DNA from 4 places in the Kitasatospora sp. NPDC058170 genome. Region 1 is predicted to be linked to each of the others. Evidence: riboswitches for the same ligand, from Rfam matches in the RefSeq annotation. Region 1 holds a riboswitch; each other region holds the start of a gene.
The links. Region 1 has a riboswitch for cobalamin ahead of ACFVVX_RS30690 (HoxN/HupN/NixA family nickel/cobalt transporter). Riboswitches for the same ligand answer to the same signal wherever they lie in the genome.
Positions count from the first base shown of each region.

Region 2: another riboswitch for cobalamin. It lies ahead of ACFVVX_RS29550 (prenyltransferase/squalene oxidase repeat-containing protein); the one in region 1 lies ahead of ACFVVX_RS30690 (HoxN/HupN/NixA family nickel/cobalt transporter).
Region 3: another riboswitch for cobalamin. It lies ahead of ACFVVX_RS14140 (FecCD family ABC transporter permease); the one in region 1 lies ahead of ACFVVX_RS30690 (HoxN/HupN/NixA family nickel/cobalt transporter).
Region 4: another riboswitch for cobalamin. It lies ahead of ACFVVX_RS07740 (CoA-acylating methylmalonate-semialdehyde dehydrogenase); the one in region 1 lies ahead of ACFVVX_RS30690 (HoxN/HupN/NixA family nickel/cobalt transporter).

Region 1 covers NZ_JBHVUV010000033.1:1,915-9,344, reverse strand. Annotated here, with positions in the region: gene aroB (3-dehydroquinate synthase) at 1-994, shown strand, start outside; gene aroQ (type II 3-dehydroquinate dehydratase) at 1,003-1,431, shown strand; gene ACFVVX_RS30720 (AAA family ATPase) at 1,583-2,485, shown strand; gene ACFVVX_RS30715 (Fpg/Nei family DNA glycosylase) at 2,588-3,397, shown strand; gene ACFVVX_RS30710 (DUF3995 domain-containing protein) at 3,445-3,906, opposite strand; gene ACFVVX_RS30705 (RNA polymerase sigma factor) at 4,078-4,557, shown strand; gene ACFVVX_RS30700 (SRPBCC family protein) at 4,554-5,033, shown strand; gene ACFVVX_RS30695 (ArsR/SmtB family transcription factor) at 5,075-5,479, opposite strand; cobalamin riboswitch at 5,575-5,769, shown strand; gene ACFVVX_RS30690 (HoxN/HupN/NixA family nickel/cobalt transporter) at 5,802-6,977, shown strand; gene ACFVVX_RS30685 (M24 family metallopeptidase) at 7,101-7,430, shown strand, end outside.
Region 2 covers NZ_JBHVUV010000030.1:33,565-40,994, forward strand. Annotated here, with positions in the region: gene ACFVVX_RS29525 (rhodanese-like domain-containing protein) at 1-19, opposite strand, end outside; gene ACFVVX_RS29530 (metal-sensitive transcriptional regulator) at 87-365, shown strand; gene ACFVVX_RS29535 (TSUP family transporter) at 442-1,203, opposite strand; gene ACFVVX_RS29540 (rhodanese-like domain-containing protein) at 1,374-2,747, opposite strand; gene ACFVVX_RS29545 (carboxymuconolactone decarboxylase family protein) at 3,027-3,566, shown strand; cobalamin riboswitch at 3,724-3,880, shown strand; gene ACFVVX_RS29550 (prenyltransferase/squalene oxidase repeat-containing protein) at 3,984-5,759, shown strand; gene ACFVVX_RS29555 (hypothetical protein) at 5,756-6,979, shown strand; gene ACFVVX_RS29560 (CbiQ family ECF transporter T component) at 7,050-7,430, shown strand, end outside.
Region 3 covers NZ_JBHVUV010000011.1:5,826-13,255, forward strand. Annotated here, with positions in the region: gene ACFVVX_RS14115 (anti-sigma regulatory factor) at 1-304, opposite strand, end outside; gene ACFVVX_RS14120 (GNAT family N-acetyltransferase) at 549-1,025, opposite strand; gene ACFVVX_RS14125 (nuclear transport factor 2 family protein) at 1,035-1,436, opposite strand; gene ACFVVX_RS14130 (ABC transporter substrate-binding protein) at 1,502-2,497, opposite strand; gene ACFVVX_RS14135 (ABC transporter ATP-binding protein) at 2,506-3,297, opposite strand; gene ACFVVX_RS14140 (FecCD family ABC transporter permease) at 3,297-4,274, opposite strand; cobalamin riboswitch at 4,463-4,582, opposite strand; gene sodN (superoxide dismutase, Ni) at 4,719-5,114, opposite strand; gene sodX (nickel-type superoxide dismutase maturation protease) at 5,300-5,740, shown strand; gene ACFVVX_RS14155 (CGNR zinc finger domain-containing protein) at 5,815-6,399, opposite strand; gene ACFVVX_RS14160 (amino acid ABC transporter ATP-binding protein) at 6,512-7,312, opposite strand; gene ACFVVX_RS14165 (amino acid ABC transporter permease) at 7,309-7,430, opposite strand, start outside.
Region 4 covers NZ_JBHVUV010000005.1:3,298-10,727, forward strand. Annotated here, with positions in the region: gene ACFVVX_RS07725 ((2,3-dihydroxybenzoyl)adenylate synthase) at 1-544, opposite strand, end outside; gene ACFVVX_RS07730 (isochorismate synthase) at 541-1,719, opposite strand; gene dhbA (2,3-dihydro-2,3-dihydroxybenzoate dehydrogenase) at 1,802-2,554, opposite strand; cobalamin riboswitch at 2,900-3,091, shown strand; gene ACFVVX_RS07740 (CoA-acylating methylmalonate-semialdehyde dehydrogenase) at 3,308-4,807, shown strand; gene ACFVVX_RS07745 (acyl-CoA dehydrogenase family protein) at 4,824-5,954, shown strand; gene ACFVVX_RS07750 (enoyl-CoA hydratase/isomerase family protein) at 5,954-7,027, shown strand; gene mmsB (3-hydroxyisobutyrate dehydrogenase) at 7,024-7,430, shown strand, end outside.

The DNA of each region.
Region 1 (7,430 bases):
GCTGATCGGCACCCGGGCGCGGCGGGTGGCGATCATCCACCCGGAGGCGCTGGAGGCCACCGCGGACGCGATCCGCGAGGACCTGCTCGGCGAGGGCTACGAGGCGATCGTCCTCCAGGTGCCCAACGCCGAGGAGGCGAAGAACGCCGAGGTCGCCGCGTACTGCTGGTCGGTGCTCGGGCAGACCGGGTTCACCCGCAGCGACGTGATCGTCGGGCTCGGCGGTGGCGCCACCACCGACCTGGCCGGCTTCGTCGCCGCGACCTGGCTGCGCGGGGTGCGCTGGGTCTCCATGCCCACCACGCTGCTCGGCATGGTCGACGCGGCGGTCGGCGGCAAGACCGGCATCAACATCGCCGAGGGCAAGAACATGGTCGGCGCCTTCCACCCGCCGGTGGGCGTGCTGGCCGACCTCGACACCCTGGAGACGGTCCCGAAGCACGACTACGTCTCCGGGCTCGCCGAGGTCATCAAGTGCGGCTTCATCGCCGACCCGGCGATCCTCGACCTGGTCGAGTCCGACCCGGAGGGCGCGAAGACCCCGTCCGGGCCGCACACCGTCGAGCTGATCCGGCGGGCCATCCAGGTCAAGGCCGACGTGGTCTCCGGGGACCTCAAGGAGTCCGGCCTGCGGGAGATCCTCAACTACGGCCACACCCTCGGCCACGCCATCGAGCGCAACGAGCGCTACAAGTGGCGGCACGGCGCCGCGATCTCCATCGGCATGGTGTTCGCCGCCGAACTCGGCCGGCTGGCCGGGCGGCTGGACGACGAGACCGCCGACCGCCACCGCGCCGTGCTGGGCTCGGTCGGCCTGCCGCTGACCTACCGCGCGGACGCCTGGCCGAAGCTGCTGGACGCCATGAAGATCGACAAGAAGTCGCGCGGCGACCTGATCCGCTTCATCGTCCTGGACGGCCTGGGCAAGACCTCCGTCCTGGAGGGCCCCGACCCGTCGCTGCTGGTGGCCGCCTACGCGGAGGTCTCCGCGTGACCAGGGTGATGGTGCTCAACGGCCCCAACCTCGGCCGGCTCGGCAGCCGCGAGCCGGACGTCTACGGCGCCACCTCGTACGCCGGACTGGTCGAGCGCTGCACCGCGCTCGGCCGCGAGTTCGGCTTCGAGGTCGAGGTGCACGAGACCAACTCCGAGCAGCGGATGGTGGAGTGGCTGCACGAGGCGGCCGACGGCGGGGTGCCCGTGGTGATCAACCCGGGTGCCTTCACCCACTACTCGTACGCGATGCGCGACGCCGCCGCCCAGCGGACCGCCCCGCTGATCGAGGTGCACATCTCCAACCCGTACGCCCGGGAGACCTTCCGGCACACCTCGGTCATCGCCGCGGTCGCCTCGGGCACCATCGCCGGCTTCGGCCTCGGTTCGTACGAACTGGCCCTGCGCGCCCTCGCCGAGCAGCTCACCACGCGCTGACCGGCTGGTGACTCCCCGGTGACTCCCCGGTGATCCGGGGCTGAGGCCTGGTCAGCGGCCTGGTGGCGGCTCGGCGTCGGCCCGGCGGCGGACTGTGCCCGCCGCCGGGCCGCCGTGTAGTGTCCCCGCTGAAAGATGTCGGGAGGTGACCGTGACGCAGTACTCCGGGGGTGGAGAGCTCCCCCCACGTCCCGTCGCTCCGCCGGCCCCGGCGTACCCCGGTACCGCCACCGCCGCGCCGCAGCCCGGGTACGGCGGTCACCCGCCGGCGCCGCCCTCGGTGGTGCCTCCCGTCGCGGTGCCGCCCGCTGCCGTGCCTCCGGGTGCCGTGCCGCCGGTCCCGCCGCCGCCGGGGCCGCCCGTCGGCGTTCCGGTGCCCGCCGCCGCCCGGCCGGCGCCGAGCGCGCCGGTACCCGCGGGGTCGACCGGGCACTTCCTGCTGCCCTCCGGGGCACCCGTGCAGCTCCCGTCCCACCCGCCGCAGCAGCACATGCCGGCCGGCCCGCTGGCCGTCCTGCTGATCGGCCCGGCCGGTGCCGGGAAGACCACCGTCGCCCGGCACTGGGCCGAGCGCCGACCCACCCCGACCGCGCACATCAGCCTGGACGACGTCCGCGAGTGGGTGCAGTCCGGCTTCGCCAACCCGCAGTCCGGCTGGAACAACGCCTCCGAGGCCCAGTACCGGCTGGCCCGTCGGACCTGCGGCTTCGCCTGCCGCAACTACCTCGCCAACGGCATCTCCTGCATCATCGACGACGCCGTCTTCCCCGACCGCCCGGCGATCGGCCTCGGCGGCTGGAAGCGGCACATCGGCCCCGGGATGATCCCCGTGGTGCTGCTGCCCAGCCTGGACTCGGTGCTCAGCCGCAACGCCCGGCGCAGCGGCAACCGCCGCCTCAGCGACGAGGAGGTGGCCCGGATCCACGGGCGGATGGCGGGCTGGTACAACTCGGGGCTGCCGATCATCGACAACTCCCACCTGGACGTCGCCGCCACCGCCGCCGAGCTGGACCGGGTGATCCTGGCCCGGCTGATGGGGATCCCGGTCCGCTGACCTCCGGCCGATGCCCGGCGGGCCCGCTGACCAGGCCGGAGTGTCGGTGCCGGCTGCGATGATGGACACGTCCTGTCGAACCAGCGGGGGGAGCCGACGCCCGTGCCGGAAGGCCACATCATCCACCGTCTCGCCGCCGAGAACCGCACGGCCTTCGGCGGCCGCCCGGTCCGCGTGTCCAGCCCGCAGGGCCGGTTCGCGGACGGCGCCGCCCTGATCGACGGCCAGGTGCTGGCCGAGGCCGAGGCGACCGGCAAACACCTCTTCCTCGGGTTCGAGGAAGGCGCCTGGGTGCACATCCATCTCGGCCTCTACGGCGGCTTCACCTTCGCCGAGGGTCCCGCGCCCGAGCCGGTGGGGCTGGTCCGGCTCCGCCTGGAGAACGACGAGGGCTACGCCGACCTGCGCGGCCCCAACACCTGCGAGCTGATCACCGGGGCCGAGAAGGACGCCGTCGCCGCCCGCCTCGGGCCCGACCCGCTGCGCGCGGACGCCGATCCGGAGCCCGCCTGGCGGCGGATATCCGGCAGCCGGACGACGGTCGCCGCCCTGCTGATGGACCAGAAGGTGCTGGCCGGCGTCGGCAACGTCTACCGCGCCGAGGTGCTGTTCCGGCTGGGCATCAGCCCGCACCGGGCCGGGCGCGACCTCCGCCGTGCCGAGTGGGACGCCATCTGGGCGGACCTGGTCGACCTGATGCGCGAGGGCGTCGGCGCCGGCCGGATCGACACCGTCCGGCCGGAGCACACCCCCGAGGCGATGGGCCGGCCTCCGCGGGTCGACGACCACGGCGGCGAGGTCTACGTCTACCGCCGGGCCGCCATGCCCTGCCTGGTCTGCGGCACCGACGTCCGGACGGAGGCGCACGCCGCGCGCAACCTGTTCTGGTGCCCGGGCTGCCAGCGGGTCTGACCGGCCTCGGGTGACCGCGGGCGGCGCGCGCTCCGTGGGGGCCGCGCTCAGTGCGGTGCGCGCTGCCCGGCGCCGCGGGCCACCGTCCACGCGGCCGCGGCGCCGGCCAGGCAGAGCGGTGTGTAGAGGGCCAGGTTGAGCCGGTAGAAGGCCGAGTCGGTCGCGGCGCCGATCCCGGCCGCCCAGACCAGCCCCGCCAGTCCGCGCGCGAGCAGTCCGCCGGCCACCGCGCGCGGACCCCAGTGCAGGGCGAGGGCCGGCAGCCGGCGGGCGGTGGCGGGCAGCAGCCCGCCGCGGGCCGCCACCAGCGCGGCGCCCGAGAACAGCAGCCCGGCGAGCGGCAGCACCACCCGCGGGGTGAACGGCACGTCGGCGTTGAGCACCACCTGCGACAGCGTCGCGGTGTCCGGCGCCGGCCAGGTGCGGCCGGTGGCCCAGTAGACGTGCAGCAGCCCGTCGGCGGCGAGCACGGTGGCGATGGCGAGTGCGGCGGTACGGCGGCGGTTCATGACGGCCCCTCGGGTGTCCCGGCAGTGTGTCGCCCCACAGGAGCCGCCCCGGCGGGCGGACGTTCCTGTGGCGAGCGTCACAGCGGAAAGCGGCGGGGGCGAGGGAACGTCCGGCCGCCGCGGCGCCTCTGATCGGACGTGGATGGTCCCGACACCCCGACGGAAACCGCCGTGCTGGTCCGTGCCGCCCAGCGCGGCGACCAGCTGGCCGTCAGCGAGCTGCTGGAGCTGGTCACGCCGTACGTGCGCCGGCTCTGCGGCCCGATCGCGCTGGACGACGGGCCGGACGCGACCCAGGAGGCGCTGATCGCGGTGTTCCGCCGGCTGCGCCAGCTCAAGGACCCGGCGGCGCTGTTCGGCTGGGTCCGCTCGATCGCCGTCCGCGAGGCCGTCCGGCACGTGCGGCGGGTCGCCCGCTGCGTCCCCGCCGACCTCTCCGAGCTGCCCCGCCCCGGCGATCCGCAGCTCGCCACCGACATCGAGGACGTCCTCGCCCGGCTCACCCCCGAGCACCGCGCCGTCCTGGTGCTGCGTGACATCGAGGGCCTGGACGAGCGGGCCACCGCCGAGCTGCTGGGCGTGGCGACCGGCACCGTGAAGTCCCGGCTGTCCCGGGCCCGACTCAGCTTCCGAAGGGCGTGGCAGCAGTGACCGAGCGCATTCCCTGGCCGGTGGCCGGCTTCGACCCGGTCCGCCGCCTGCACGTCATCGCCGCCGCCACCCCGGGCGGCGCCGTCCACGAGGCGGTGATCGACGCCCCGTTCGACCAGGTCTGGGCGGTGGCCGCGGACCTGGAGGGCCGGCTGCCGCGCTGGCTGCCCGACATCCGCTCGGTCCGCCTCGGGGAGGGCCCGGCGGAGGGCCGCCGACAGGCCCTGGTGGTCGGCCACTCCCGCCTGCGCGCCCGCTTCGACGTCGAGCTGACGCCGGGCTGGTGCCTGATGCGCAGCCGTTTCCTGCTGGGCGGCCTGGCCGCCAGGCCCGAGTCGGACGGCACCCGCTTCGCCTTCCTCGGCGCCTTCCGGCTGCCCGGCGCGGGCCCGCTCGGCCGCGCCCTGCGGCCCGTCACCGAGCCGCTCGCCGACCGTTCGCTGCACCGCTTCGAACGCCTGGTCCGGGAGGGCTGAGGCCGCGCCCCGCGGGTGCGCCAGACCGGGCCCGGGGGCGGTCAGCCCGTGGCGGCGGCCGGTCCGGGGCGCCCGGTGGCGGGCTCGTGGTGCTCGGCGGCGGCGCACTCGTCGAGCAGGGGGCGCATGGTGTCGTCCACGAGCCGGTAGCGCACCACGCGTCCGTCCTTGTCGCCGGTGACGGCGCCGGCCGTGCGCAGCAGCCGCAGCGCCTGGGAGACGGCCGGATCGCGCATACCGGTGGCCACGGCCAGGTCGCTGACGGCGAGCGGCCCGGCCCGGTGCAGGGCGAGCAGCAGCGCGAGCCGCCCGGGGTCGGCGAGCAGCGAGAACCGCTCGGCCCAGGAGCGGACGTGCGCGGTGTCGCCGATCGCGGCGATGGCCTCGCAGACCCGGTGCCCGTCGATGGTGCGCTGGCCCGCGCGGTCGGCCGGTACGAGATGCATGGGCCCATTCTTGCAGCCGCCCCGCGCGGCCGGCGGGCTGTGATCCTGGACACCTGCGCAGGTGCGCAGCCTTGCAAGGGTGCTGTTCCGGCCCCTACGGTGTTGCCCGCCGTGGTGTTCGGGAAGACCGGTGACGGACCTTCAGGGGTCCCCAGTCCGGAGCGGCCCTCGCCACTGTGATCGGGGGGAGTCGTCCGTAGCCACGACGCCACTGGGTGCCTCGCGCGCCTGGGAAGGCGGGTACGGACGCCCCGTAAGCCAGGAGACCGGCCACGGCATCTCACGAACGTCATTCCACGAGGTGCTGGAGCGTGATCCCACGATGACCCTGCCCGAAACCGCCGCTGTGCCGGCGACACCCGCGGTGCTGCCGTCCTTCCGCTGGAGGCGGGAGGACACGATCCGCACGGCAGGGCTCATGGGGGTGATCCTGGCCATGCACGTGGTGGCCTTCGGGACGCTCGTCTTCCTGGTCGCCCCGCAGGAGTACGAGGTCGGTACCCAGGTCTTCGGGGTGGGCCTGGGCGTCACCGCCTACACGCTCGGCATGCGGCACGCCTTCGACGCGGACCACATCGCGGTGATCGACAACACCACCCGCAAGCTGATGGCGGACGGCAAGCGGCCGGTCTCGGTGGGTTTCTGGTTCGCCCTCGGGCACTCCTCGATGGTGGTCCTGATGGCCGCCCTGGTGGCGGGCGGCGCCCAGCTGGCCAACACGCTGATGGACGACGAGTCCGCCACCCACAAGTGGCTCGGCGTGGTCGGCACCACCGCCTCCGGGGCCTTCCTCTACCTGATCGGCGCGCTCAACCTGGTCGCCCTGCTGGGCATCCTGAAGGTGTTCCGGTCGATGCGGGCCGGGCGGTTCGACGAGGCGGAGCTGGAGGAGCACCTCAACGCGCGCGGCTTCCTGGCCCGGCTGCTGAACCGGGCCACCCGTTCGATCACCCGGCCCGGCCAGATGTTCCCGGTGGGCATGGTGCTCGGCCTCGGCTTCGACACCGCGACCGAGGTGACGCTGATGGTGATGGCCGGCTCCGGCGCGGCGGCGGGCCTGCCCTGGTACGCCATCGTCTGCCTGCCGCTGCTGTTCGCGGCGGGGATGAGCCTGTTCGACACGCTGGACGGGACGTTCATGAACTTCGCCTACCAGTGGGCGTTCTCCAACCCGGTGCGCAAGGTGTTCTACAACCTGACCATCACCGGGCTGTCGATCGCGGTGGCCTTCGTCATCGGCACCATCGAACTGGTGGGGGTGCTGCACGAGAAGCTGGACCTGACCGACCCGGTCAGCGGGTGGATCGCCGAGCTGTCGCTGGACAACGTCGGCTACGTGCTCGTCGGCCTCTTCGTGGTGGTCTGGGGCGCGGCGATCGCCTACTGGCGGCTGGCCAGGGTCGAACAGCGCTGGACCCCGGCGGCGGGGGAGGGCGCGGTCCTGGCCCAGGCTTCGACCCCGGCTTCGACCCAGGCTTCGGCTCCGGCGGAGGGCTGAGGCCGTCGGCGCCGCCGCCCGCCCGGACCGCGAACCCGGGCGGGGCCCGGGGCCGGGGGCGGCGGCTGCCCGGTCGGGTCTGCTCGGCGGGCGGATCGGGGTGGGGCTCCGTAGGCTCGACGCATGGCTGATGCGTACGCGGGCCGGCGGGAGCGGCTGAGGGAGCACTGCAGTGCGTCCGGGGCCGATGCGGCGCTGATCACCCGGCCGGCGAACGTCCGGTACCTGACCGGCTGCCCGCCGTGCGGGGCGAGCGTGCTGCTCACCCGGGAGCGGGTGGTGCTGGCACTGCCGGACGACCTGCCGCCGGACGACACCGGGGACCGCGCGATCGGTGAGGACATCACCCAGCTGCCGGTGGCCGCCGGGGCGGACACCGTGCTGGCCGCGGCCGCCGCGGCCGTCCGGCTGCGGGTGGCGGACCTCGCCGTGGAGGAGCACGACCTGACCGTC
Region 2 (7,430 bases), on a different contig from region 1:
GTGCGGTGGGGGTGGTCACGGAGCGTGTGCCCTTCTGGGGGAGCCCCTGCGGTAGGATACCCGCGGGGGTATGTGAGGAGGTTGGTGTGCAACTCGACATGGATGCCGTGGAGCTGAAGTCGGCGCTGAACCGGCTGCGGCGGGCGCAGGGTCAGCTCGCCGGAGTGATCAAGATGATCGAGGAGGGCCGGGACTGTGAGGACGTCGTCACGCAGTTGTCCGCGGTCTCCAAGGCGCTGGACCGGGCCGGGTTCGCGATCATCGCGACGGGCCTGCAGCAGTGCATGACCGACGAGGACCCGCAGGTACGGGACTCCGCGCAGATGCGGGCCCGGCTGGAGAAGCTGTTCCTCTCGCTGGCCTGAGAGTTGCGCGTCCCCCGTGGGGCCTGCCGCGGACGCCCCGGACGACCGGGTGTCCGGGGCGGGCCCCACGGGCGGTTCACAGCAGGGCGCCGGTCGCCATCGCGGCGGCCACGGTCAGCAGCAGGGAGCCGAAGATCCGTTGCAGGGTGGCGGGCCGGACCTTCGCGGACAGCCGCTTGCCGTCCCAGGCGCCGAGGACCGCCGTCGCGATGAACGGCATGATCAGGGACCAGTCCAGGCTGACCTCGGTGGACGCGCGGGCCGCGAGTGCGACCAGGGCGTTGGCGATGATGACCAGCAGGCTGGTGCCGACGGCCGCGCTCATCGGCACCGCCAGCGCCGCCACCAGGGCGGGGACGGCGAGGAAGCCGCCGCCGACCCCGAGGAACCCGGTCACCGCGCCCAGCGCGGCCCCCGCCCCCGCCGCGCGGGGCGCCGACACCGCACCCTTCGCCGATACGCCTCCCGTCGCCGCGGGCGTCCGCCCGCGCACCATGCGCAGTCCGGCGAGCACCGCCAGCGCGGCGAAGGCCAGGGTCAGCGCGGCGGCGGGAATGCGTACGGACAGCAGCCCGGCCGCGGCGGCGGGCAGCAGTCCGGCCGCGGCGAACAGCAGACCGGGCCGCCAGAGCACCGCTCCCGCCCGGGCGTGGGCCACCAGTGCGGTGAGCGAGGTGGCGATCACGATGATCAGGCTGGCGGTGGTGGCCCCGGCCGGGCTGAAGCCGAGCAGGTAGACCAGCGCGGGAACGGCCAGGATGCTTCCGCCCGCCCCGAGCGAGCCCAGGGCGAGGCCGACCAGCGCCCCGGCGAGGAGGGCGAGGACGAGCGCGGTCATATCGCGGTGCCCGCCGTCCCGTCCTCAGGCGTCCGATGCGCCCGGGCGGGCGTGCCGCGGCCGGGGCCGCGAGGTGACACAAGCATGGTGATTCCTCAAGGTGCGCCCGTTCCGCCGGCCCGGGTCGGGCCGGGCGGAACGGGGTGGTGCGGCGGAACGGGGTGGTGCGGTCAGGACCGGGCGGGCGGGGTGAGCGTGAGGCCGGCCGCCGCGGCGGCCGGGTAGCCGTCGTCGACGGCCACCACCCGGCGCCCGGCGGCGTCCAGGACGGAGGCGGCGATCGCCGCCCGCATCCCGCCGGCGCAGTGCACCCACACCGTCCCGGCGGGCACCTCGTGAAGGCGCCGGTGGACTTCGTGGACCGGGACGTGCACGCTCCCCTCGATCCAGCCGCCGGCCCGCTCGCCGTCGCGGCGCACATCCAGCACCACCACGTCCTCACCCCGCCCGCGTGCGGCGGCCAGGTCGGCGAACGTCGCCCGCGGGAACGAGGCGAGCGGCACCTCGCCGCCGACCCAGTCGGCGGGCGAGCCGACGGCCGCGGCGGCCGGGCGGTCGATGCCCACCCGGGCCAGCTCGCGCTGCGCCCGGGAGACCTCCTCGGCGCTCCGGGCGAGCAGCGTCACCGGCCGGCCCCACGGGACCATCCACGCCAGGTAGGTGGCCAGCTGCCCGTCGACCTCGAAGTTGAACGAGCCCGCCACGTGGCCCTCGGCGAAGGCCGTGCGGCTGCGCAGGTCCACCACCCACTCCCCGGCGGCCAGGCGGCGGGCGATCTCCCCGGCGTCGGCGCGGCGCGGCGCGGTCAGGTCCAGTGGGGCGGGGCCGGCGGCGTTGGCCGGGCCCATGTGGGCGTAGTAGGCCGGCACGTCGTCCAGCCCGGCCAGCAGTTCCGCGACGAAGGTCTCGACGTCCTGGACCAGCGCCGGGTTGGACGCCTTCTCCACGCCGATCGTGCTGCCCTCGCCGCCGGCCTGGGCGGAGGAGCAGAAGCTGCCGAACCCGTGCGTGGGCATCACCGCGACCTCGTCGTCCAGCTCGGCGGCCAGGCGGTGCGCGGAGGCGTGCTGTGCGCGCGCCAGCTCCTCGGTCAGGCGCGGCTCGACCAGGTCCGGCCGGCCCACGCTTCCGATCAGCAGGGACCCGCCGGTGAACGCGGCGACGGCGTGCCCTTCGTGCTCCAGTACGTAGGAGGTGTGGTGCGGGGTGTGCCCCGGAGTGGCCACGGCCCGCAGCACCAGGCCCTCGTCGATCTCCTCGACGTCGCCGTCGGCGACCGCGACCCGCTCGTACGCCACCGACGCCCCGGCGGGCACCAGGTAGCGGGCGCCGGTCACCCGGGCCAGCTCCAGACCGCCGCTGACGTAGTCGTTGTGGACGTGCGTCTCGGCGACCGCCGCGATCCGCACCCCGCGCCGGGCCGCCGCGGCGATCACCCGGTCGATGTCCCGCGGCGGATCCACCACCACCGCGGTCCGGGGCCCGCCCGCGAGATGGCTCCGGTTGCCCAGGCCTTCGGTCTCCAGGATGTCGGCAAAGAACACGGCACACTCTCCCTCGTCGCGCAGTTACCCCCCGGGGTATCTGGATCCACCGTAACAGAAATACCTGGGGGGGTATTTTTGGGAGGGTGCGACGGTCGCCACACGGACCGGTTCACGCTCGTGCCGACGGAAGGGCCCGCGCTCGTCGGCGGCCGGCCGGGGCCGTCCTGCGGGCCGTTCGCCCGCCGCCGGTATTCAGCAATCCGGAAGATGGTCCGGCTGTCCGGGGGCCGGGAGCATGGGGCGGTCCACAGCCGAACCGCCCGGAGGGAACGCATAGTGCCGCACATCAGGATCGGGAACGACCTGCCCGGTATCAGTGGTCTGATGGTGGAGCGCCCGGATACGGCCGCGCCGCTGAACCAGCTGGCCGAAGCGCTGCTGCGCGGCCCGTCCCCGCTGCCGCGCGGTGAGCGGGAGCTGATCGCCTCGTACGTGTCGGAGCTCAACGGGACGCGGTTCTGCTCCGAGTCGCACGGGGCCTTCGCGGCCGCCCAGCTCGACGGCGGCCTCGACGTGGTGACGGCAGTGAAGACGGACCTCGAAACCGCGCCGGTGTCACCGCAGTTGCGGGCGCTGCTGCGGATCGCGGCCGAGGTGCAGGCGCAGGTCGGCCCGGTCTCGGAGGCGGCCGTCAAGGCGGCGCGCGCGGAGGGGGCGGGCGACGGGGAGATCCACGACACCGTCCTGATCGCGGCGGCCTTCTGTATGTACAACCGCTACGTCGACTGTCTCGCCACCGAGCTTCCGGCGGACCGGAGTTACTACACCGAGGGAGCCGTGCGGATCGTCGAGCGCGGCTACGGCAGCCCGCGCTGACCGGCGGCGCCACCGGGTACCGCACCTGACGCCGCACGACGGTCCTCGCGCGATCCACTGCGCGAGGGCCGTCGTGCCGTGTCGGCCACGGGTGTTGGCGTTCGGGGGGCCGCTGTCCGGGTCGGTGAACTCGGCGGTGTGCGGCCGGGCGACACGTTGACCACGGATTGTGCGCCGTGGTCTGATGAAGCGTTTTTTCCTCCTCGGCAGCAGGGGAAGCCGGTCCGAATCCGGCGCTGACCCGCAACCGTAGGCCTGGTCCCCGAGAGGGGCACGGGCGAGCCGGAATGCCTGCGCCGGGGGTTTTCGAGCAACACGAGCGCCGTCGCGGACTGCGGTGCGATGGTGACGGCTGCCCCGGTACGGGCACGCCGTTCGCTGCGCACGGCCCCGCGTCGACCGACTGGGGAGTGTCCGGTGAAGGTCCGCAGCACCCGTACGAGCGGCAGAGACCGCCGCACCCTGTCCCTCGCCGCGGCCACCGCGTTCGCCGTGGCGGCGGGCAGCGCCGTCCTGTTCGGCTACTCCGGCTCCGCCGCCGCCGACCCGATGGACGAGTGCACCGCGACCTCCGGCGCCGTCGTGGCCGTCGACTTCGGGCCCTGGGGCGGCGGCATCGTGGGCGGCTGCGACGCCCACCCGCCCACCGGGATGAACCTGCTGCACAACGCCGGGTTCAGCACCGCCACCCTCGCCCACGACGTCACCACCCCGCAGCCCGGCGGCCGGACGCCCGACCTCGCCAAGGGCTCCGGCTACCTCACCGCCCCGGCCAGGCTGCTCGACGGCCACTACTACGAGGCCTTCCCCGACTCCGGCTTCGCCGACTTCGGCCTCACCATCGACGCGGCCTTCGCCCTCGCCGCCACCGGCACCGACGACCCCGCGCTGCGCCGGATCGCCGACTTCCTCGACGGGCGCGGCACCGACGGCAGCGGCCGCACCGCGGACGACTGGACGGGGATCGGCTCCGAGTACGCGGGCGGCGGCTCGATCGGCAAGGAGGCGCTGCTGGCCGAGGTCGTCGGCCGGGACCCGCACCGCTTCGGCGGGCAGGACCTGATCGCCGCACTGGCGAAGACGGTCTGCGCCGCACCCAGCCCCGCGCCCGACACCTCCTGCGCGGCGGCGGGCAACTACACCTACGCCACCTCGGTGTTCTCCCAGGCGCTCGGCATCATGGCGCAGCTGCGGGCCGGGGACACCGCGGCGGCCGCCGGCCCGGTCGGCTACCTGAAGGGCCTTCAGCACCCGGACGGCTCCTGGCCCAGCCTGATCCCCGCCACCGGGGACTCGGACGTGGACAGCACCGCGATGGCCGCGATGGCCCTCGCGCTGCTCACCGACGACCCCGCGGCGCAGCAGGCGGTGGACCGGGCGGCGGCCTGGATCGCCGGCCGGCAGCTGGCCGACGGCGGCTTCCCCGGTGCGGCCGGGGACTCCACCAACTCCGCCGCCCTCGCCGTCCAGGGCCTGAGCCTGCGGGCCGCCTCGTACGGCGCGGCGATCGCCCGGGCCCGGGACTTCCTGACCGGGCAGCAGAACGCGGACGGCGGCTTCAACGTCGCGGCCGGGGGACAGCAGGGCTCGGACGTCCGGGCCTCCACCCAGGCGCTGGGCGGGACGGTCGGGACCTCCTTCGGGACGCTGAGCCGCCCACTGGGCGGGACGCAGCCGACCGGTTCGCCCTCGCCGACGGCGTCCCCCACGGCGACCACTTCGCCGACGGCCACCGGCTCCCCGACGGCGACCGCCTCGCCGACCGCGACGACGTCCCCGACCGCGACCGCCTCGCCCACCGCGACCACGTCCCCGACCGCGACAGCCTCGCCCACCGCGACCACGTCCCCGACCGCGACGGCGTCCCCGAGTGCGACCGCCTCGCCGACCGGGACCGGGACCGCCACGCCGACCGGCACCATCCCGACCGGCACGCCTCCCGAGTCCGCCCCGCCCGCCGGCGGCGCCCCCGCCCCCGGCCGGACCGACAACCGCCCGGGCCCCGGCGACTCCACCGCGTACCCCGCGGTCCCGGTCCGCCTCGACGTGCCCGTGCCGTCCGGCTCCGGTCTCGCGAGCACCGGCACCGAGGTGGAGCCGATCGCCCTCACGGCCCTGGCCCTGCTGCTGGCCGGCGGCGCCGCCGTCGCCTACGCCCGCCGTACCCGTTCGTCCGCTGGGAGGCACCGGTGAACCGTTCGACGCTCAACCGGCCGGCCGGAGTTGTGGCCGTGCTGACCCTGCTCGCCGCCGCGCTCGGCCTGGCCGGCCCGGCGGCGGCGGACCCGCTGCCCCTCGGCCGCTGCACCACGAGTTCCGGGGTGGTGCTCGCGGTGGACCTCGCCAAGTGGGGCGGCCCGCTGCTGCGCTCCTGCGGCACCACCCCGACCACCGGGTACACCCTGCTCAACCAGGGCGGCTGGCGGACCGCCGGCACCGGGCACGACGGCCCGGCGTTCATCTGCCGGATCGGCTACAGCGGCTACCAGGGCGGCAAGCAGTTCCCGCCGCCCGAGCAGGAGAAGTGCGTGCTGACGCCGCCCGCGACGGCGTACTGGTCCTACTGGCACGCCGACCCGGGTGAGAACACCTGGTCGTACAGCCAGCTCGGCGCGATGAGCTACCACCCGAAGCCGGGCAGCGTCGACCTGTGGATCTTCGGCGCGACCAACATCGAGGGCACCGAGGGGCGTCCGGCGTACTCGCCCGACACCGTCCGGGCGCTCAACGCCGAGCCGGTGGGCGAGGGCACGGGAGGGACCGGGACGGCCGGCACGACCGGTTCCTCCGGTTCGACCGGCTCCGCAGGTACCTCCGGCACGACCGGGACCTCCGGTTCGACCGGCTCCACGGGCACGACCGGCTCCACCGGCTCGGCGGGTTCGACCGGCACGGCCGGCACGACCGGCTCCGGTTCCGCCGGCGCAACCGGAGCCGGTCAGGGAACGGCCGCCGGTGGTTCGACCGGCGGCGGCACGGCGGGCAGCGGTGCCGCCGCCGGCGGAGGAGGCTCCGCCACCGGGGGAGCCGGCTCCGGCGGCACGGGGCGCAAGCCCGCACCCTCCACCGCCGCCCGGACCACGCCGCCGCCCGCCACCGGCGCGGCCCCGGAGACCACGGCCACCGAGCCCCCGCCCGCCGACCCGTCGCCCGAGCAGCCGCCCGCGCCCACCGCGGACCCGGCCGCCGCCGTGACACCCACCGACACCCCGGCCGCCACCCCGGAGACCACCCCTCCCACGGCCACCCCGTCGCCCTCCGGCACCTCCCGGGTGGTGGACGCCGAACCGGTCGCCGACGCGCCGCACGACACGGGTTCGATCGCGCCCGGCCTGGTCGCCGTGGCGATCGTCCTCGGGCTCGGCCTCGCCACGCTGCTGGCCGCCCGGCGCCGCCGCCGGCAGGCGGACTGATCCTGTGCCGACCCCCCGCCCCGCCGAGCGCACCGCCCGGCCCCCGGAGCCCGTCTCCGGGTGCCGCCGGGTGCCGCGTACCCTGCACCCGCTGGCCTGGTGGATCTGGGCGCTGGCCCTCGCCACCGCCGCGGGCCGCACCACCAACCCGCTGATCCTGCTGACCGTCCTCGCCGTGCTCGGCTACGTGGTCACCGCCCGCCGCACCGAGGCCCCCTGGGCGCGCGGCTTCCGCTACTACCTGTGGCTGGCCTTGGCCGTGGTGGCGATCCGGGTGGTGTTCCGCTGCGTCTTCGCCACCGGCATCACCCCGCAGGACCACCTGCTGTTCTCCCTCCCGCACCTCCCGACGCCCGCCTGGTACGCGGGGATCGAGATCGGCGGACCGGTCTCGCTGGAGGCCACCCTCTCGGCGGCCTTCGACGGGCTGCGCCTGGCCTGCCTGCTCTGC
Region 3 (7,430 bases), on a different contig from region 1:
AGGCGAAGGTGTCCCGCTCGGGGGCCCGGCCGTCCGTGGTCGGGGCCGAGACGGTGACCTTCAACGAGTCGCCGACCAGCCGGAACTCACAGGACAGGACCGAGCCGGGCACCGCCTGCTGGAGCAGGATGGCGCAGGCCTCGTCCACCGCGATCCGCAGGTCCTCGATCTCGTCCAGCGTGAAGTCCAGCCGGGCCGCCAGCCCCGCCGTCGCTGTTCGCAGCACCGAGAGGTAGGCCCCCGCCGCGGGCAGCCGGACCTCCACGAAGTCCTGCACTCCGGGCTCGCCGTCGATCTGGGACACCCTCACCTCCTGGGTGACGCGCTGTGCTTCCGGGCCGGTGGCCGCGGCACTGTCTGTTGCTTGGCTCAACTGCTTCGCCCCAACTGTCCAGAGGGGTGGTGCGGTACGTACCGGTCATACCCCTGGCCGGACGCCGCGCATCCGCCCGAGACGTTACCGTTTCCGGCCCCGGTGCGGGAGTCACTCATGGTAAGCCATCGCGACACAGGGTGGCAGTGGTCGGACCGGACTTGCAAGGGGCTGCTCAGCGCGCGCCGGCGGCGGCGAGTGCGTCCCCGGTGAGCCGGTGGACCGTCCACCCGTCCATCGGCACCGCGCCGAGCGACTTGTAGAAGTTGATCGAGGGCTCGTTCCAGTCCAGCACCGACCACTCCACCCGGGAGTAGCCGCGGTCCACGGCGATCCGCGCCAGTTCCAGCAGCAGCGCCTTGCCGTGGCCGCCGCCGCGGGCCTCCGGGCGGACGTAGAGGTCCTCCAGGTAGATGCCGTGGGTGCCGCGCCAGGTCGAGAAGTTGAGGAACCAGACCGCGAAGCCGACCGGCTCACCGGTGGTGTCGTCCTCGGCGATCAGGCCGAACAGCGCCGGGGCGGCGCCGAACAGCGCCTCCCGCAGCTGCTCCTCGGTGGCCACGGCCTCCTCGGGCGCCTTCTCGTACTCCGCGAGTTCGCGGATCATGGCGTGGATGACCGGGACATCGGTGACTGCGGCGGTGCGGATCATGCCACGAGCCTACTGGGCCGGTCCGCCGTCGTCCCAGGACTTGTTCTCGTCCCAGGCCTGGACCGAGGTCTGGTCGACGATCCGGCCGTCCCGCAGGTCGGCGATCGAGCTGACCAGCACCCGGATCCCGTCGGGATAGCGGCAGGACTCCAGGAAGGCCACGTGGTCGCCCTGGAGCACCACCTGCTCCAGCCGGTGCGTCGTCTCGCGGCCGTAGGCGTCGCTCAGCATCGCGCCGATCTCCGCGCGGCCGTGCACCACGAGCGGGTGGCTGGGCTGGGTCTTGCGGTCGACCATGCGCAGTTCGGCGTCGTCGGCGTAGAGCGCGAGCAGGGCCTCGGCGTCGCCGCGTTCGATCCCCTCGCGCAGCGCCCGGGTGTCGAAGGCGGGCGGCGCCGCCGTGGTGGTCATGATGTCGCTCCTCCGGTCGCTTCCGTCGGCTCGTACCTTCGAGCGTACGCCCGCCGCGGGGCCGGTCAACCGGCCGTCACACCGCGCAGATAGGCCGCGAGCGCGGTGATCGCCGCCGGGTTGCGGGGGCTCTCCACCAGGTCGACGTAGTCCAGGACGAAGATCCGGTCGTTCCTGATCGCGGAGACCCCGGCCAGCGGCGGGAAGGACTTCAGGAACTTCCGCTTCGCCTCGGCGCCGGTCTCGCCGTAGTTGTTGATCACGATCACCTCGGGGTTGCGCTGCACCACGCTCTCCCAGCCGACGGTGGTCCAGGAGTCGGCGAGGTCGCCCATCACGTTGCGCCCGCCGGCCTTGGCGATGATCTCCTCCGGTGCGGCGAACCGCCCGGAGGTGTACGGCTTGTCCTCGCCGCTGTCGTAGAGGAACACGCTCGGCCGCTGCTCGGGCTGCGGTACGGCGGCGACCTGGGCCCTGAACCCGGCGATCAGCCTGTCGGCCCGGTCGCGGACGTCGAAGATCTCGCCGAGGTTGGCCAGGTCGGTGTACAGCGCGTCCAGCGGGGACATCACCCCGCGCTCCGGGCCCTTGCCGCTGCGGCAGGACTCGCTCAGCACGTAGGAGTCGATGCCGAGCCCGGCGAGCGCCTGCGGGGTGAAGCCGTCGGCGTCGCTGAAGCCGTAGTGCCAGCCGGCGAAGACCAGGTCGGCCCTGGCCTCCAGCACGATCTCCTTGGTGATCTGCTGCTTGGAGAGCCACGTGGTCCCGGCGTAGCCGTCCTTCCAGGCCACCTTGTCGACCTGGCCCTTCTCGTCGGGCATCACGTAGCCGGCCATCCGGTCGGCGAGGCCGAGCGCCAGCATCAGCTCGGTGATGCCGACGTCGTTGGTCACCACCCGGGCGGGCTTCGTCTTGAAGGTCGCCTTGGCGCCGCAGTTGTCGACGGTCACCGGGTAGTGGGCGGAGCCGGCGGCGGCACCGCCGGCGGGGGCGATCTCCGCGCCGCAGGCGGTCAGGGCGAGGGTGAGCAGGGCGGCGGTGGCAACGGCCTTGGTACGCATACGAGGTCCTAGGGTCGGTCGAGCGGGTCGAGCGGGTCGAGGCGGTCGAAGAGCAGGTGGACGGCGCCGGTCAGCGGATGCCGCACCGGGGTGGCGCGCACGCCGAACACCTCGGCCAGCAGCGCGGGTCGGAGCACCTCGGCGGGCGGCCCGGAGGCCACGATCCGGCCGGCCTCGATCACGTACAGCAGGTCGCAGTGGCCGGCCGCCAGGTTGAGGTCGTGCAGCGCGGTGAGCACGGTCGGCCCGGCCTCCCGGACGAGGGCCAGCACCTCCAGCTGATGGCCGATGTCCAGGTGGTTGGTGGGCTCGTCCAGCACCAGCACCCGCGGCTCCTGGACGAGCGCGCGGGCGATCAGCACCCGCTGCTTCTCTCCGCCGGACAGGCTGAGGAAGCCGCGCCCGGCCAGGTGGTCCGCGCCGGCCCGGCGCAGTGCCCCGGCGCAGCGCTCCGCGTCCTGCGCGCTCGGTCCGGCGAAGGCGCCGCGGTGCGGGAGCCGGCCCATGCCGACCACCTCGGCCACCGTGAAGTCGAACTCGGCGGAGTGCTCCTGGGGCAGCGCGGCGACCCGCCGGGCGGCCTCGCGCGGGGCGAGCGCGTGCAGGTCGGCGCCGCCCAGCCGGACGGCGCCGGCGGCGGGCCGCAGCGCCCGGTAGACGCAGCGCAGCAGCGTCGACTTGCCGCTGCCGTTCGGCCCGACCAGGCCGACCACCCGGCCGGCGGCGGCGCTCAGGGTGATGTCGTGGACCAGGCGGGTCCCGGCGAGGTCGACCGAGACCCGGTCGAGGTCGATGTCCATCAGCGGCCTCCGAAGGTGTAGCCGCGACGGCGCATCAGCAGCAGGAAGCAGGGCACGCCGAGGACGGCGGTGACCACCCCGACCGGCAGTTCGGCGGGGGCGAGCACCACCCGCGAGACGATGTCCACCCAGACCAGCAGCAGCGCGCCGGCGAGCGGGGCGACCAGCAGCACCCGGCGGTGCCCGGCGCCGACCAGCATCCGCGTCAGGTGCGGCACCATCAGCCCGACGAAGCCGATCGCGCCGCTGACCGCGACCACCGTGCCGGTGACGGCGGCGGTCACCACGAACAGCTCGCGGCGCAGCCGGTCGGCGTCCACCCCGAGCGAGGCGGCCGTCTCGTCGCCCATCGCGAGCGCGTCCAGCCGCCCGGCCGAGCAGGCCAGGTACGCCAGGCCCGCCAGCACGGTGGCGGCGGCGATCGGCACCGAGCCCCAGGTCGCCCCGCCGAGGCTGCCGAGCATCCACATCATGGCGCTGCGGGCCGCCTCGCCGCGCGCGGCGCCGAACACCATCAGTGCCGTCACCGCCGAGAAGCCGTAGGACATCGCGGTGCCGGTGAGGACCAGCCGCAGCGGAGTGAGGCCGAAGGCGGACCGGGCGGCGGCGTACACCAGCACCATCGCCAGCAGGGCCGCGCCGAAGGCGGAGACCGACAGCGCCCAGACCCCGAGCGAGGCGAGGGCGCCGAGCAGAAGGACGGCGTTGGCGCCGACCGCCGCACCGGAGGAGATGCCGAGCACGAACGGGTCGGCGAGCGCGTTGCGGACCATCGCCTGCACCGCGACGCCGGTGGCCGCGAGTCCGGCGCCGACCACGGCGGCCAGCACCGTCCGCGGCAGCCGGATCTCCCAGACGATCGCGTACGCGGCGGCCTCCTCGGCCTCCAGCCGACCGCCCGTCAGTCCGGCGCCGAGCAGCCGCAGTACCCGCGCCCAGCCGAGTCCGGAGGCGCCCAGGGCCACCCCGCAGACCATGGACAGCAGCAGCGCCGCGGCCAGGGCGGCGGCCAGCGGTACGACGGGTATTCGGCGGAGCGGTGCGGTCGCTGCGGTGCTCAACGGGGGCGCGCCTTAGCCTCGGGCGGTGGTCCGGGCGGGGGCGGCGGGCCGGGGCATCAGGGTGTGCCGGAGCGCCATCCCCTCGCAGTCCACGGCGAGTTGTCGGGAGGTCAGCGCCCCAGGGCGATCGGGCTCGCGGGGCCGGGGCCCCGCCTACCGTTGCGGGTCAGCGCCGGATTCGCACCGGACTTCCCCCTCGGGACGCCCTGGCAGCATAACAACTGCTCGGGCCGGTCAACCCTTACCGGTGCCGGGGCGGAGCCTCCCGGGAACGTTCGGAAGACCGGGAGCGCCCCGGAACGCACGACCGCCCCCGTCCGGCGGGCCGGAGGGGGGCGGTCGAAGGCGACTGAGCGGCGATCAGGCCTGCTTGGTCTCCCAGAAGATCTTGTCGACCTCGGCGATCAGGTCGAGCAGGGCCTGGCCGGTGGCCGGGTCCGTCGACGCCTTGGCGGCCGAGGCGGCCTTCAGGGTGTCGTTGATCAGCTGGTGCAGCTGCGGGTACTTCTCGAAGTGCGGGGCCTTGAAGTAGTCGCTCCACAGCACCGAGATGTGGTGCTTGACGGCCTCGGCGCGCTGCTCCTTGATGATCAGGGCGCGGGTGCGGAACGCCGCGTCCTCGTTGGCCTGGTACTTCTCCTGGGTGCCCTTCACCGACTCGGCCTCGATCCGGGCCTGCGCCGGGTCGTACACGCCGCAGGGCAGGTCACAGTGGGCGTGAGCGGTGGCACGCGGTGCAAACAGACGAGAGAACATGGGAGTCCTTCCTTAGATCGTCTTCCCGCGCCCGAGATTACCCCTCCGGCCACCGGGTTTCGCGATCGGGCAGTCGGCCTAGGGCAAAAGGCGGAGCCGGAACCGGGCCAATCCGGACATCGGCGGGTGACGGTCCGTACGGCACACTGGGACGCGGCGAGCCGGGAGGAGGAGTCGTGGCGCGGATGGTGCAACCGGAGGGCGGCACCCCGGGGGGTGTCGCCCCGTTCGGGCTGATCGACGTGGCGGGCGACTCGATGGTGCCCACCCTGCGCGAGGGCGACCAGCTGGTCGTCCGGTACGGCGCGCGGATCAGGCCGGGTGCGGTGGTGGTGTTCCGCCACCCGTTCCAGCAGGACCTGCTGGTGGTGAAGCGGGCCGGGGCCCGGCGGCCGAAGGGCTGGTGGCTGCTGTCGGACAACCGGCCGATCGACAGCGACAGCCGCAGCTACGGCGCGGTGCCGGACGAGCTGGTGCTCGGCCGGGTGCTGCTGCGGCTGCGGCCGTGCCCGGCCTGGCTGGCGCCGGGCCGGCGGCTGGAGCGGCTGCTGCTCCGCGGCCCGCTGGCCCGGGTGCCGGGGCTGGCCCGCCGACTCGGGGTCTGGGTGGACCCCGACGAGTTCTGAGGCAGCTCGGGGCCAGGGCGTGTTCGCAAAGTCGCCGCGGACCCGGCGGGACTTTGCAAACACCCCGCACGGACCTAGGAGGCCGCAGCGGCCTCCTGGGCCTCCAGGCGCTTGCGGGCCCGGTACGCGGCGACGTTGGCGCGGGTGGCGCAGCGGTCGGAGCAGTAGCGGCGGGAGCGGTTGGTCGAGGTGTCCAGGTAGGCGTTGCGGCAGGGCGCGGCCTGGCAGATGCCGAGCCGGTCGGCGCCCAGCTCGGTGAGGTGGACGGCCAGGCCCATGCAGGCGACGGCGCTGAAGTGCGCGGTGGCGGTGGGCGAGTTGTCGGCGAGGTGCAGGTGCCAGCGGGGGCGGCCGGCATCGTCCAGGTAGTCGTGCCCGGAGACCAGCGGGCTGACGGGGTACTCCATCAGCAGGCTGTTCAGCAGGTCGACGCCCCGGATCTCGTCCCCCTCGGCGGCGGCCTCGAAGACCCCGCGCAGCCGGGTGCGGACGCCGCGCAGTCGCGGCAGGTCCGCCTCGTCGGCGAGCGCGGCGGCCCGCGAGGAGTCGGAGAACAGGCCGCGGACGGCCTCCACCGAGGTCAGCGAGTCGGTGCCGCGCTCGGGTTCCTCGGTGTTGACCAGCCGAACGGCCAGGTCTGCGTACGAGGCGAGCTCCACGGTGGTCCTTTCAAGCGTTGGTAACGGGCTTAGTGCCTCCAGCCTATTACCTTGGCGGGGCAAACGCAGGGCGCCCGGCAGGACCGGCCTGCCGGGCGCCCAGGGGGTGCGCTCAGAGCACCTTGGAGAGGAACGCGCGGGTGCGCTCGTGCTGGGGGTCGGTGAGCACGTCGCGCGGGTTGCCGGCCTCGACCACCACACCGCCGTCCATGAACACCAGCGCGTCGCCGACCTCGCGGGCGAAGCCCATCTCGTGGGTGACGACGACCATCGTCATGCCCTCCTCGGCCAGGCCGCGCATGACGTCGAGGACGTCGCCGACCAGCTCGGGGTCGAGCGCGGAGGTGGGCTCGTCGAAGAGCATCAGCTTGGGCTTCATCGCGAGCGCGCGGGCGATCGCGACGCGCTGCTGCTGGCCGCCGGAGAGCTGGGACGGGTAGTTCTTCGCCTTGTCGGAGAGGCCGACCCGCTCCAGCAGGACCATCCCGCGCTCCCGGGCGGCGGCCCGGCTCTCGCCCTTGACCTGCACCGGCGCCTCGATGACGTTCTCTATGGCGGTCATGTGCGGGAAGAGGTTGAAGCGCTGGAACACCATGCCGATGTCCTGGCGCTTGAGCGCGACCTCGCTCTCCTTGAGCTCGTAGAGCCGGTCGCCCTTCTGCCGGTAGCCCACCAGCTCGCCGTCCACCCAGAGGCGGCCGGCGTTGATCTTCTCCAGGTGGTTGATGCACCGCAGGAAGGTCGACTTGCCGGAGCCGGACGGACCGATCAGGCAGAACACCTCGCCCTGCCGGACCTCCAGGTCGATGCCCCGGAGCACCTGGACGGACCCGTAGGACTTGTGGACGTCCTCGGCCCGGACCATGGGGCCGCCGGCGACGGCGTCGGCGGGCGTCTTGGTCAGATCGGTCATACGTGACCACCTCCCTCAAGCCCCGGGACCACGTCGGTGCTGGTCTTCGGGGTGGGCTTCCCGGCGAACATGCGCCGCAGTCGCTGCAGCGGGGTGGGCGGGAGGGTCCGGTTGGAGC
Region 4 (7,430 bases), on a different contig from region 1:
GGTCGCCGGCGGTCGGGGGGTCGGCCGGGGCGGTCGGGGCGTCGGCGCGCAGCTCGGCGAGCGGGGTGAAGCGCCCGGGGTCGCCGACCACGAAGACCTCGCCGAGGCCGGGCACCGCCGCGCACACCTCGGCGGCCAGTTCGCGGTGGTCGAAGCCCTCGTGGCGGTCGGCGACGAACAGCGCCCTGGCCTCGGCGAACTCGCAGAAGTAGGAGATCTCGGCCCGGCGGTGCGCCGGGAGGGCCATCACCGGGACCACGCCGGCCCGCAGCGCGCCGAAGAACACCTCGAAGAACTCGGCCACGTTGGGCAGTTGCAGCACGACGCGGTCGCCCCTGCGCAGCCCGCGGGAGAGCATCCCGGCGGCGAGCCGGTCGGCGCGGGCGTCCAGCTCGGCGTAGCTCCAGTGGCGGTCGCCGTCGGTGACGGCGATCCGCTCCGGGGTGGCGGCGGCGTGGCGGCGGACCATGGTGTCCAGCGTCTCGCCGGTCCAGTAGCCGGCCGCGCGGTAGCGGTCGGCGACCTCCGGGGGGTAGAGGCTCATTCGGCGTTCTCCAGTCCGACGGCGTGCAGGAAGGTCCGGAACTTCGCCGCCGTCTCGGCCAGTTCGTGCTCCGGGACGGAGGCGGCGACCACGCCGGCGCCGGCGAACAGCCGCAGCCGTTCGCCGTCGGCCTCGGCGCAGCGCAGGGTGACGACCCATTCGCCGTCGCCGGCGGCGTCGCCCCAGCCGACCACGCCGGTGTAGAGGCCGCGGTCGAAGGGCTCCAGGGTGCCGATCAGCTCCCGGGCCCGGTCGGTCGGGGTGCCGCAGACCGCCGGGGTGGGGTGCAGGGCCAGCGCGAGGTCCAGGGCGCTGGTGGCGGGGTCGCGCAGCGTCCCGGTGACGGTGGTGGACAGGTGCCACATGGCGGCCGTGCGGACGAGCGAGGGCTGCGCGGGGGCGACGAGGTCGTCGCAGTGCGGTGCGAGCGCCTGCCGGACGGCGTCGACCACGAAGGCGTGCTCGGCGAGGTCCTTGGGGGAGCGGGCGAGCTCCTCGGCCCGGCGCCGGTCCTCCACCGGGTCGGTGCTGCGGGCGGCGGACCCGGCCAGCGGGTTCGACACCACGCGGCCGCCCTGACGGGAGACCAGCAGCTCGGGGCTGGCGCCGACCAGGGTGGCGGTGCCGCCGGCCGGCACGGCGAAGGTGTAGCCGTGCGGGTCGCGGTCCAGCAGCCGGCCGAGCATGGCGGGGATGTCGGTGCCGCCGGGGGAGGTGAGCTCCAGCGTGCGGGCGAGGACGACCTTGGCGAGCTCCGGGTCCTGACCCATCAGCCGTACCGCCTCGGCGACCGCGTCCCGGTAGCCCCCGGGCGCGGGGACGGGACGCCTGGTCCACGCGGCCCGCGCCGCCCGGGCGGGGGCGGGGGCGGCGCGGGTGCCGCGGATCGGCTCGGCCCGCAGCACCCGCTCGGGGATGAACAGTTCGGCGGGGCGCCCGGGGGAGAAGGGGATCGCGCCGACCACGACCGGGTCGCGGCCCTCGGCCTGCGCCGCGGCCAGCAGCCGGCCGGCCTCGGCGGGGTCGGGGACGGACCGGTGCACGCCCTCGGCGAGCAGGGTCCGGGTCGGGCCGGTGAGGAAGGCCCGGTCGGCGGCCGGGCGGTAGGCGGCCAGCAGTGCGCTGCCGTCCAGCGGCGCCGCGACGGGGGACCGGGCCTCGGAAGCCGTGGTCATGGTGCTCCGTTCTGCCGGTGCCGGGGGCACCGGGGTGGTGGGACTCGAAGGGGCGGGCGCTTCCGGGCCGCCCGGGTCGGGGTCAGGCCCGCAGGGTGGCGCCGCCGTCGACGTAGAGGTCGTGCATGGTCACGTGCCGCGCGCGGTCGCCGGCCAGGAAGAGGACCGCCTCGGCGACGTCCTCGGGCGCGGCGATCCGGCCGAGCGGGATCCCCACCCGGTAGGTGGCCGGGTCGCCTTCGAGGACCCGGCGCTCGGCGTCGTCGTCGGTCCACAGCGCGCGCTGCATCGGGGTGTCGGTGGACCCGGGCGAGACCAGGTTGCAGCGCACCCCGGAGGCGGCCAGCTCCAGGCCCAGGCAGCGCATGAACATCGTGGTGGCCGCCTTGGAGGCCGCGTACGCGGCCATGTTCATCCGGGGGACGCCGGCGGCGTTGGACCCGACGGTGACGATGCTGCCCCGGCCGCGCTCGGCCATCCGGCGCCCGACGGAGCGGCAGGTGTGGAACACCCCGGTGGTGTTGACGGCGAAGGTGCGCTGCCAGTCCTCGTCGCTGGTGTCCAGGGCGGGTCCGGAGTGCAGCACGCCCGCGACGTTGACCAGGATGTCGAGCGGTCCGTGCTCCCGCTCCGCCTGCTCCACCAGCCGCTCGACGGCCCCGGCGTCCGTGACGTCGAGGCGGTGGACCGAGGGCCCGGAGGGTGACAGGTCGCTGCCCACGACGTGGGCCCCGCGGTCGGTCAGCAGGCGGGCGACGGCGGCCCCGATGCCCTGGGAGGCGCCGGTGACCAGGGCCGTCCGGCCCTTGAACTCATCGGTGGATATCGATGCCACGGGTCACCGCGCCGTCGTGGCGGCGGACTTGCCGGGGGCCCGGCCGGTGCGACGCGGTCTGGGGACGCGGCTGAGGGCGGGTGGCATGGACGTTCTCCCTGAGGTCGGAGCGCGGCGGCTGTCGGACAGGCTTGCGAGACAGTGAGGTAAGGTTAGCCTAACCGCATTGGCGGGCTCCAGCGGCCGCCCCGCCCCCTTCCCGGTCCTGTTGCCGCCCGGGCGCTGTGGCGGGCTGGGCGCCCGACATGACGTTAGCCTTGCCTAAGTGGCATGTCCGGCGGAGGGGTTCAGGCCGGGGAGCCCTTGCGCCTGGGGCTCGGTGGGGGCACGGCACCCTGGACTTACTAGGACGTCCAACTATATGGTCGTGAACCAAGGCCCGCAGTGCAGGGAAGCCGGTGTGAATCCGGCACGGTCCCGCCACTGTGACCGGGGAGCGCGTCACCGCAGTACCAGCCACTGGCAGCCAGCCGGGAAGGCCGGGTGGCGCGCGCTGATCCGGGAGTCAGGATACCGACTGCGGGTGTTCCGTGTTGTCCACGAGGATGGAGCAAACACGCATGGCACCGGTCTGTGTTCCTCCTGGCCCTGGTGATCCTGCGACGGCCGCGGCACACCCGTCACCCTGACGGTCTCCACCGCGCCAGGCAGAACCCGGCACCCCGTGACCCGCCCACCGCGGCGCGCGGCGCCGACCCCTGCCGTGCCCCAGCCCTCGGATCCTCCCGACATCCTGACGAGAGCAGGCTTGTGATGGTCCGTGAGCTCACCCACTTCATCGGCGGAAAGCACGTCACCGGCACCTCCGGGGTGTTCGGCGACGTGTACGACCCCAACACCGGCACCGTCCAGGCGCGCGTACCGCTCGCCGGCCGGGCCGAGACCGAGGCGGCGATCGCCGACGCCGAACAGGCCCAGACCGAGTGGGCCGCCTGGAACCCGCAACGCCGCGCCCGCGTGCTGCTGCGCTTCCTGCAGCTGGTCGAGGCCGAACGCGAGCCGCTGGCCCGGCTGCTGTCCGCCGAGCACGGGAAGACCGTCGCCGACGCCCACGGCGACCTCCAACGCGGCCTGGAGGTCGTCGAGTTCGCGGCCGGGGTGCCCCACCTGCTGAAGGGCGAGTACACCGACAGCGCGGGCACCGGCATCGACGTGTACTCGCTGCGCCAGCCGCTCGGCGTGGTCGCCGGCATCACCCCGTTCAACTTCCCCGCGATGATCCCGCTGTGGAAGGCCGCACCGGCCATCGCCTGCGGAAACGCCTTCATCCTCAAGCCCTCCGAGCGGGACCCCTCGGTGCCGCTGCGCCTCGCCGAGCTCTTCGTCGAGGCCGGTCTGCCGCCGGGCGTGCTGAACGTCGTCAACGGCGGCAAGGAGGCGGTCGACACGCTGCTCGACGACCCCCGGGTGGCGGCGCTGGGCTTCGTCGGCTCCTCCGACATCGCGCAGTACGTCTACGCCACCGCGGCCGCCCGCGGGAAGCGCGCGCAGTGCTTCGGCGGCGCCAAGAACCACATGATCGTGATGCCGGACGCCGACCTCGACCTGGCCGCCGACGCCCTGATCGGCGCGGGCTACGGCTCGGCCGGCGAGCGCTGCATGGCCATCTCCGTCGCGGTGCCGGTCGGGGAGGAGACCGCCGACGCCCTGGTGGCCAAGCTCACCGAGCGGATCGCCGCGCTCAGGGTCGGCGCCTCGCACGACGCCGAGGCCGACTTCGGCCCGCTGGTCGGCCGGGACGCCCTGGACCGGGTGCGCGGCTTCCTCGACGCCGGGGTCGAGGAGGGTGCCGAACTGGTCGTCGACGGCCGCGGGCTGACCGTGCCCGGGTACGAGGACGGCTACTTCCTCGGCGCCACCCTCTTCGACCGGGTCACCCCCGGGATGCGCATCTACCGGGAGGAGATCTTCGGCCCGGTGCTGTGCGTGGTCCGCGCGGCGGACTACGAGGAGGCGCTGCGGCTGCCCAGCGAGCACGAGTACGGCAACGGGGTGGCGATCTTCACCCGGGACGGCGACACCGCGCGGGACTTCACCCGCCGGGTCACCACCGGGATGATCGGCGTCAACGTGCCGATCCCCGTCCCGGTGGCCTACCACACCTTCGGCGGCTGGAAGCGCTCCGGGTTCGGCGACCTCAACCAGCACGGGCCCGACTCGATCCGCTTCTACACCCGGACCAAGACCGTCACCTCGCGCTGGCCCTCCGGGGTCAAGGAGGGCGCGAGCTTCACCATCCCGACGATGGGCTGAGGCCGCCGTGCACACCATGACGGAGGATCAGCGCGCCATCGCCGAGACCTGCCGGGGGTTCGCCCGCGAGCACCTCGCCCCGAACGCGGTGGAGTGGGACCAGAACAAGCACTTCCCGGTCGATGTGCTGCGCAAGGGCGCCGGACTCGGGCTCGGCGGCGTCTACGTCCGGGAGGACCAGGGCGGCTCGGCGCTCGGCCGGCAGGACGGGGTGCTGGTGTTCGAGGGGCTGGCCACCGGCTGCCCGTCCATCGCCGGGTACCTGTCGATCCACAACATGGTCGCCTGGATGATCGACCGCTACGGGAGCGACGACCAGCGCGCCCGGCTGCTGCCCGGCCTCTGCTCGATGGAGAGCCTGGCCAGCTACTGCCTGACCGAACCGGGCGCGGGCTCCGACGCCGCCGCGCTGACCACCCGGGCGGTGCGCGACGGCGACGGCTACGTCCTCGACGGCGTCAAGCAGTTCATCTCCGGAGCCGGCGCCGCGCAGGTGTACGTGGTGATGGCCCGCACCGGCGGCCCGGGGGCGTCCGGGATCTCCGCCTTCGTGGTCGAACGCGACGACCCGGGCGTCTCCTTCGGCCCCAACGAGAAGAAGATGGGCTGGAACGCGCAGCCGACCCGCCAGGTGCTGCTGGACGGCGTCCGGCTGCCGGCCGACCGCCTGCTCGGCGCCGAGGGGGAGGGCTTCCGGATCGCCATGACCGGCCTCAACGGCGGCCGGATCGGGATCGCCGCCTGCTCGATCGGCGGCGCCCAGGACGCGCTGGAGCGCGCCACCGGCTACCTGGCCGACCGGGAGGCGTTCGGCGCCCGGCTGCTGCACGCCCAGGCGCTGCAGTTCCGACTGGCGGACATGGCAACGGAGTTGGAGGCCGCCAGATCGCTGGTGTGGCGGGCGGCCGCAGCGCTCGACCAGGGCGACCCCCGGGCGCCCGAGCTGTGCGCGATGGCCAAGCGCTACGCCACCGACACCGGCTTCGAGGTCGCCAACGCCGCGCTCCAACTGCACGGCGGCTACGGCTACCTGGCCGAGTCCGGCATCGAGAAGATCGTCCGCGACCTGCGGGTGCACCAGATCCTGGAAGGGACCAACGAGATCATGCGCGTCATCGTCGCCCGCGGCCTGACCGGGGCCGCGTGATGGCCGGGAGCGGGACGAACGAGGTCCTCGTCCAGCGGGAGGGCCGGGCCGGCCTGGTGGTCCTCAACCGCCCGGCCGCCCTGAACGCCCTCACCCACGCCATGGTGCGGCGGATCGCCGCCGCGCTGGACGACTGGGAGCGGGACGACCGGGTCGCGACCGTCGTCATCAGCGGGGCCGGGGAGCGCGCCTTCTGCGCGGGCGGCGACATCGTCGCCATCCACCGCGCCGCCACCGGCGGCGACCCGGCCGCGGTCGAGGACTTCTGGCGCGACGAGTACCGGCTCAACGCCCGGATCGCCCGGTACCCCAAGCCCTTCGTGGCCGTGATGAACGGCATCGTGATGGGCGGCGGGGTCGGCGTCTCGGCCCACGGCAGCGCCCGGATCGTCACCGAGACCACCAGGGTGGCGATGCCGGAGGCGGGCATCGGGTTCGTGCCGGACGTCGGGGGCACCTACCTGCTCGCGCTGGCCCCCGGCGAGCTGGGCACCCACCTCGCCCTGACCGCCGGCTCGGCGGGCCCCGGCGACGCCCTGCTCTGCGGCCTCGCCGACCACTTCGTGCCCGCCGAGCGGCTGCCCGCCCTGCTCGACGACCTCGCCGAACTCCCCGTCCACGACGCCCTCGCCCGGCACGTCGCACTCCCGCCGCCGGGCCCGCTGGCCCGGCAGCGGGACTGGATCGACGCCTGCTACGCGGCCGGCACCGTCGAGGAGATCCTCGACCGGCTGGCCGACAGCGGCGAACCCGAGGCGAAGAAGGCCGCCGACCGGATCGCCGCCAACTCCCCGGTCGCGGTGAAGGCCACCCTCGCCGCCCTGCGCCGGGCCCGCGAACTGGGCCCGCTGGAGGCCGTCCTGGACCAGGAGTACCGGACCTCCTGCGCCGCACTCGCCACCCCCGACCTCGCCGAGGGCATCCGGGCCCAGGTGATCGACAAGGACCGCACACCGCGGTGGAACCCGGCGACGCTGGACGCCGTCACCCCCGGCGCGGTCGCCCGCTACTTCGCCCCCCTCGGAGCGCGCGAGCTCGGCCTCGCCGCCACCACACCCCTGGAGCGCTGGTGACCCACGCCGTCGGATTCATCGGACTCGGCAACATGGGCGGCCCGATGGCCGCCAACCTGGTCAGGGCCGGCCACCGCGTCAGCGGCTTCGACCTCGCCCCGGAGGCGCTGCGGCAGGCCGCCGACGCCGGGGTCCGCCCCGCGGCTTCGGCGGCCGACGCCGTGGCCGGCGCGGACCTGGTGGTCACCATGCTGCCGGCCGGCCGGCACGTCCTGGCCGCCTACGCGGACCTGCTGCCCGCCGCCCGCCCCGGCACGCTCTTCGTCGACTGCTCCACCATCGACGTCGCGGACGCCCGGGCCGCCCACGGCCTCGCGCTGGCGGCCGGGCACCGGGCGGTGGACGCCCCGGTGTCCGGCGGTGTGCCCGGCGCGACCGCCGCGAGCCTCACCTTCATGGTGGG